Linked DNA regions of Phreatobacter oligotrophus. Each later gene encodes a partner of the first gene's protein in a complex. Links are inferred from orthologs where the notes say so. Each region holds a gene or a part of one and is shown on either strand. Other genes may lie near its edges.

The links.
Region 2: the proteins of C8P69_RS10070 (region 1) and dnaN are in contact, whole or in part, in a solved structure (PDB 1OK7), measured with the Escherichia coli proteins. The link is inferred for Phreatobacter oligotrophus from one-to-one orthologs.

Annotation. Positions count from the first base shown.
Region 1 is NZ_PZZL01000004.1:54,824-58,095, forward strand. The notes cover bases 264-3,223. They hold C8P69_RS10070 (DNA polymerase IV), read right to left. Parts: upstream 2,395-3,223; coding sequence 1,132-2,394; downstream 264-1,131. Other genes in these bases: C8P69_RS10065 (cell envelope integrity EipB family protein), read left to right, coding at 289-1,122; C8P69_RS10075 (DUF3572 domain-containing protein), read right to left, coding at 2,444-2,746; C8P69_RS10080 (response regulator), read left to right, coding at 2,842-3,213. Outside these bases: C8P69_RS10060 (RidA family protein), read right to left, coding at 1-106; C8P69_RS10085 (PleD family two-component system response regulator), read left to right, coding at 3,224-3,272. UniProt on the Escherichia coli protein: Poorly processive, error-prone DNA polymerase involved in translesion repair and untargeted mutagenesis. Copies undamaged DNA at stalled replication forks, which arise in vivo from mismatched or misaligned primer ends.
Region 2 is NZ_PZZL01000007.1:60,883-64,146, forward strand. The notes cover bases 60-3,011. They hold dnaN (DNA polymerase III subunit beta), read left to right. Parts: upstream 60-952; coding sequence 953-2,071; downstream 2,072-3,011. Other genes in these bases: dnaA (chromosomal replication initiator protein DnaA), read left to right, coding at 60-804; folD (bifunctional methylenetetrahydrofolate dehydrogenase/methenyltetrahydrofolate cyclohydrolase FolD), read left to right, coding at 2,077-2,985; C8P69_RS15985 (2-dehydropantoate 2-reductase), read left to right, coding at 2,996-3,011. Also shown: more of dnaA, read left to right, coding at 1-59; more of C8P69_RS15985, read left to right, coding at 3,012-3,264. UniProt on the Escherichia coli protein: Confers DNA tethering and processivity to DNA polymerases and other proteins. Acts as a clamp, forming a ring around DNA (a reaction catalyzed by the clamp-loading complex) which diffuses in an ATP-independent manner freely and bidirectionally along dsDNA.

The DNA.
Region 1 (3,272 bases):
TCAGCAGCGAACCGCTGCGCACGTAGGGCACGTAATTGGCAACAGGCGCGACAGGCTCGGGAAGCACGATGCCGAGTTCGGCGAGACGGGCAGCGATAGCGGACATGGCAGGACCTCGACCACGGGCGATGGAAAAGCGGCGGGACCCTGCCTCAAGGGGAGGCTCGCGACAAGACGGAACGCCGTGACACATCCATGCCGCGTTGTCGCCGCCGGCCTGCCCCTGTAGCCTGCGACGCACCGGCCCGACCCTGACGACGCGCGAATGCCCGCGCCCGGAGCCCCCTTATGCCTTCTGCCGTGCCCTTGCGCCCCATCCTCCTGTCCGCTGCCGTCCTCGCCTCCCTTACATCGGTGGCGCAGGCCCAGGCACCGGTCCTTGCGCCGCACCGTGCGGTCTACGAGCTGAAGCTCGACGATCGCCGCGCCTCGGGCGGCCTCGAACAGGCGCGCGGCCGCATCCTCTTCGAGACCACCGGCAATCGCTGCGAAGGCTACACCACCAATTTCCGCCAGGTGGTCGAGCTGACGATGAACGGCAACCGCGTCGTCATGGATGCCCGCACGGCCCATTTCGAGGAGGGGGATGGCTCCGGCTTCCGCTTCACCTCCCGCGCCACCCAGAACGGCGCGCCCTACATGGAGACCGACGGCAGCGCCAATCGCGCGACCGACGCCGTGGCGGTTCGCCTGCGCAAACCGCGGGAAGGCACGCAGAGTCTCGACCGCGCAGTCATCTTCCCCACCGAGCACCTGCTGCGCATGATGGAGGCGGCGCGCGACGGCCGCACCATCCTCGAGGCCAAGGTCTATGACGGCGCCGAGACGGGTGACCGCGTCTATGACGCCACCGCCATCATCGGCCGTCGCATGGAGGGCGAGCCGCAGGAGGCCGAGCCCGCCGCGCGCGATCCGCGTCTTGCCGGGCTGCCTCGCTGGCCGATGACCATCAGCTATTTCGAGCAGGGCAAGGACGGCGGCACGCCGGCCTATTCCCTCGCCTTCGAGCTCTACGAGAACGGCGTGTCGCGCCGCATGGTCATCAACTATCCGGAGTTCTCGCTGCGCGGCGAGCTCATCCAGCTCGACTGGCAGGCCGCGACGCCCTGCGAGAAGCCGTGAGGCCGGTCCTCAGTCGTCGAAGGTGATGCCCTTCACCACCGCCCCGCGGCCGAACTTGGCCCGCAGGGCGTCCACCGCGCCCTCGACCTTCACATTGCGCGCGATGGACGTGTCGACGAGGTCGGCCGGGTCGGCCTTGTCGAGGGTGGTGAGGTCCGACAGGCCGATGCCGATCAGCCGGTAGGCGGTGCCGTCGGCTTCCCTCGCGAGCATCTCGCGTCCCGTCTCGAAGAGGCGCGCGGCCAGCACGGTCGGTGTCGGCAGGCCGCGGGAGCGGGTGCGGATCTTGAAATCGGCGCTCTTCAGCTTGAGCGTCACGGTGTTGCCGGCGAGCCCCTGGGCCTTGGCCCTGGCGGAGACCTTCTCGCACAGGCGGAACAGGATCTTCTCAAGCGCCCGTCCATCGCGAATGTCGGTGTCGAAAGTGGTCTCCGCCGACACCGATTTGGTTTCGCCATCGGGCGAGACGCGGCGATCGTCGATGCCCCGGCACAGCCGGGCGAGCCTGAGACCCATGGCGCCGTAGCGCCGCATCAGCTCGCTCTCCTCGATGCGGCGCAGGTCGGCGATCAGTTTCAGGCCATCGCGCTCCAGCGCCTGCTGCATGGCCTTGCCGACACCCCAGATGAGCGAGACCGGCTTGGCGCCCAAAAAATCCAGCGCCTCGCCACGGCCGATCACCGCAAAGCCCCTGGGCTTGTCGAGGTCCGAGGCGATCTTGGCGAGGAACTTGTTGTAGGACAGGCCCACCGAGATGGTGATGCCGATCTCCTTCTCCACCTGCCGGGCGAAGCGCGCCAGGGTGAGGGCGGGCGGCGCGCCGTGCAGGCGCTCCGTGCCGGTGAGGTCGAGAAAGGCCTCGTCGATGGAGAGCGGCTCCACCAGCGGGGTGAGCGCCAGCATGGCCTGCCGCACCTGCCGGCCGACGGCCGCATATTTCTCCATGTTCGGCTTGATCACCACCGCGTCCGGGCAGAGCGCCAGCGCCTTGAACATCGGCATGGCCGAGCGCACCCCGTGGATGCGGGCGACATAGCAGCAGGTCGAGACGACCCCGCGGCGCCCGCCGCCGACGATCAGCGGCTTGTCGACGAGGCTCGGATCATCGCGCTTCTCGATGGCGGCATAGAAGGCGTCGCAATCGACATGGGCGATGGAGAGCTCGCCGAGCTCCCCATGGCGCGCCAGCCGCGGCGAACCGCAGGCCCGGCAGCGCGGGGCCTCGCCGGTCGCTTCAGCGAAACAGTCGCGGCAGAAGGCGAGCAGGGCCATGGCCGCAGGGTGATGGCGGCCGGGATTCCCCGCAAGGGGGCTTTTGGCATCAGGCGTGATCGCGCTCCCACGGGCCGGCGCCCAGCTGGTGCGCGGCGCGCACCACGGCCTCGGGCTTCAGGCCCGCATGGGCGGCGAAGGCGAGGAGCAGGCTCTCATCCGCCATGAAATGTTCCATCACCGCCGCGAGGAAGCCGGGCTGCGTCGCCGCCTCCCGAATGGCGCCAAGATCGATGCCCGCGAGCGAGGCGAAACGCTGCAATTGGTCGTCGTCGCCGGCGAGAAAACCGAGCGCCTGGACGGCCACCGCTTCGGCACTCTCGGTTGAGGAAGTCGGGCGACGTAGGGTCATGGTTTGTCCTTTTGAAAGGATTTGCCGTTAGCTTGGACACGATCCGTCAGGCTCCGGCAACCATCGGGGGCGGACCTTCGGAGTGCGAGTGGCCGATGTCGAAGACCGTGATGATCGTGGAGGACAACGAGCTCAACATGAAGCTCTTCCACGACCTTCTGGAGGCGAACGGTTACGCCACGATCCAGACTCGCAACGGCAATGAGGCCCTGTCGCTCGCCCGCGAGCACAAGCCCGACCTCATCCTCATGGACATCCAGCTTCCCGAGATTTCCGGCCTCGATGTCACCCGCTGGATCAAGGAAGACGAGACGATCCGGCACATTCCGATCATCGCCGTCACCGCCTTCGCCATGAAGGGCGATGAGGAGCGCATCAGGGCAGGGGGCTGCGAGGCCTATCTGTCGAAGCCGATTTCCGTCGCCAAGTTCCTCGAAACCGTTCGGCATTTCCTCGGCGCCGCCTGAAGGTTCCACCATGACCGCCCGCGTTCTCGTCGTCGATGACATCCTCGCCAACGTCAAGC
Region 2 (3,264 bases), on another replicon or contig:
TTCACCTTCGGCTTCGTCGCGGCGCTGAAGAACCAGACCGCCATCGCCTTCAAGGAGGCGCTGCGCAACATCGACCTCCTGATCATCGACGACCTGCAGTTCCTGCAGGGCAAGCAGACCCAGGCCGAGTTCTGCCACACGCTGAACGCCCTGATCGATGCCGGCCGGCAGATCGTCGTCGCCGGCGACCGGCCGCCCTCCGACCTCGAGAACCTCGACGAGCGGGTGCGCTCGCGCCTTGCCGGCGGCCTCACGGTCGAGATCGGCGCGCTGGACGAGAACCTGCGCTTCGACATCCTCAAGCAGAAGCTCGCCCAGGCGAAGCTCGCCCATCCCGGCTTCGACGTGCCGCCGGCGGTGATGACCTATGTCGCCAAGAACGTCACCCAGAACGGCCGTGACCTCGATGGCGCCTTCAACCGGCTCATCGCCACCAACCGCCTGACCAGCCAGCCGGTGACGGTGGAGATGGCCGAGCGCTCCATCCGCGACCTCGTCCGCGTCGTCGAGCCGAAGCGCGTGAAGATCGAGGACATCCAGAAGATCGTTGCGCAGCACTACAATGTCAGCCGCTCCGACATCCTCTCCTCGCGCCGCACCGCCACTGTCGTCCGGCCGCGCCAGATCGCCATGTATCTGGCCAAGACCATGACGCTGCGCTCGCTGCCCGAGATCGGCCGGCGCTTCGGCGGCCGCGACCACACCACCGTCCTGCACGCCGTGCGCAAGATCGAGGGCCTCGTCGGCCAGGATCCCGCGCTCTGCGAGGAGGTCGAGGTGCTGAAGCGGCGTCTCAACGACTGACCCGCGGCCCTTTTCGACAGGAAAGGCGTGGATAGGGCGGCCGGGACTGGCCTTCCGCTTGCATCATGCTGCGCCGCGGGGTTGACTGACGCCCCTTGTTTTCGGGGTGCCGGACAGCCCGGCGCCCCCGTCGATCGGAGCAGCATGGATGAAGGTCACCGTCGAACGGGCCCAGCTCCTGAAGTCCCTCGGGCATGTCCACCGTGTGGTTGAGCGCCGCAACACGATCCCCGTCCTGTCGAACGTGCTGATGAAGGCGGACGGCACCTCGCTGCGCCTCAAGGCGACCGACCTCGACATCGAGGTAGTGGAGACGCTCCCCGCCGAGGTGGGCGCGGCCGGCGGTACCACCGTGCCGGCGCACATGATCTACGACATCGTCCGCAAGCTGCCGGACGGCTCGCAGATCCAGCTCGAGATGGTCGGCGACAAGGGCACCTTGGCCGTCAAAGCCGGGCGGTCGCGCTTCACCCTCCAGACGATCCCCGAGAGCGACTTCCCCGACATCGCTGCCGGCGAGATGAGCCATTCCTTCAGCCTGCCCGCAGGCCACCTGAAGCGGCTCATCGACAAGACCCAGTTCGCCATCTCCACCGAGGAGACGCGCTACTATCTGAACGGCATCTTCCTGCATGTGGTGGAGAAGGCCGGCCAGAGCCTGTTGCGCGCTGTCGCCACCGACGGCCATCGCCTCGCCCAGGTCGAGTTCGAGGCCCCGGCGGGGGCGGCCGGCATGCCGGGCGTCATCGTGCCGCGCAAGACGGTCGCCGAAGTGCAGCGCCTCGCCGACTCGCCCGACGCCTCGGTGACGGTCGAGCTCTCCACCGCCAAGATCCGCTTCCGCTTCGGCGAGACCGTGCTCACCTCCAAGTTGATCGACGGCACCTTCCCCGACTATGCCCGCGTCATCCCGCAGGCCAACGACAAGATCCTCACCGTCGAGAAGGGCGAATTCGCCGCCGCGGTCGACCGCGTCTCGACCGTGTCGTCGGAGCGCGGCCGCGCCGTGAAGCTCTCGGCCAATGACGGCCGCCTGACCCTGTCGGTGACCAACCCGGATTCGGGCAGCGCGACCGAGGAGCTCGAGGTCTCCTATGAGGCCGACGGCCTCGATATCGGCTTCAACTCCCGCTACCTCCTCGACATCACCGGCCAGATCGACGGCGACACGGTGGAGCTGAAGCTGGCCGATCCCGGCTCGCCGACGCTGATTCATGACCCCGCCGGCCCCGGCGCGCTCTACGTCCTCATGCCGATGCGGGTCTGACGCCAGTGACCGCCCGCATCATCGACGGCAAGGCCGCGGCTGCCGCCGTCCTCGCCGAGGTCAAGGCGCGTGTCGACGCCTTCCGCGCCACCAAGGGCCGCCCGCCCGGTCTCGCCGTCGTGCTCGTCGGCGAGGACCCGGCAAGCCAGGTCTATGTCCGCAACAAGGGCCGCGAGGCCGAGGCCGCCGGCTTCCGCTCCGAGCAGCACACGCTGCCCGTGACCACCAGCCAGGCCGACCTGCTGGCGCTGGTCGCCCGGGTCAATGCCGATCCGGGCATTGACGGCATCCTCGTCCAGCTGCCGCTGCCGAAGGACATCGATGCCGAGACGGTGCTGACCGCCATCGACCCCGCCAAGGACGTCGACGGCTTCCACCCCGTCAATGTCGGCCTGCTCGGCTCCGGCGCCACCGACCGGGCGCTGGTGCCCTGCACCCCCGCCGGCTCGATGATCCTCATCGAAAGCGTCCTCGGCCCCTCGCTTGCCGGCAAGCATGCCGTGGTCGTCGGCCGGTCCAACATCGTCGGCAAGCCGATCGCCCAGCTGCTGCTGCAGCGCGACGCGACCGTCACCATCGCCCATTCCCGCACCGCGGACCTTGCCGCCCTCTGCAGGCAGGCCGATGTGCTGGTCGCGGCGGTGGGGCGGCCCGAGATGGTCCGCGGCGATTGGGTGAAGCCCGGCGCCGTGGTGATCGATGTCGGCATCAACCGCATCCCCGCGCCGGAGAAGGGCGAGGGCAAGACGCGACTCGTCGGCGATGTCGCCTATGCGGAAGCCGCCGCCGTCGCCTCGGCCATCACGCCGGTGCCCGGCGGCGTCGGCCCCATGACCATCGCGCTGCTGATGGCGAACACCGTGACCGCAGCGCATCTGCGCGAGGGCCTCGCCCGGCCGCGCTTCGGCGCCTGAGGACACCGCGATGGCCCAGCGCTTCGTTGTGGTCGGAGCGGGGGCCATCGGCTGCTACATCGGCGGAAAGCTGGCACTCGGCGGAGCCGAGGTCGTCTTCGTCGCCCGCGGCGAGCGGGCGGCGGCGCTGAGGACCCACGGCCTCGGCCTCGCCGATCTCGACGGCACCGAGGCGGTGCTCCGGCCGGCCGCCCTCACCGTGGTCGAGACCCCGGCCGAGGTCGCCGGTCCCGCGGGCAACCTCATCCTGCTCTGCACCAAGTCCGGCGGCACTGCCGA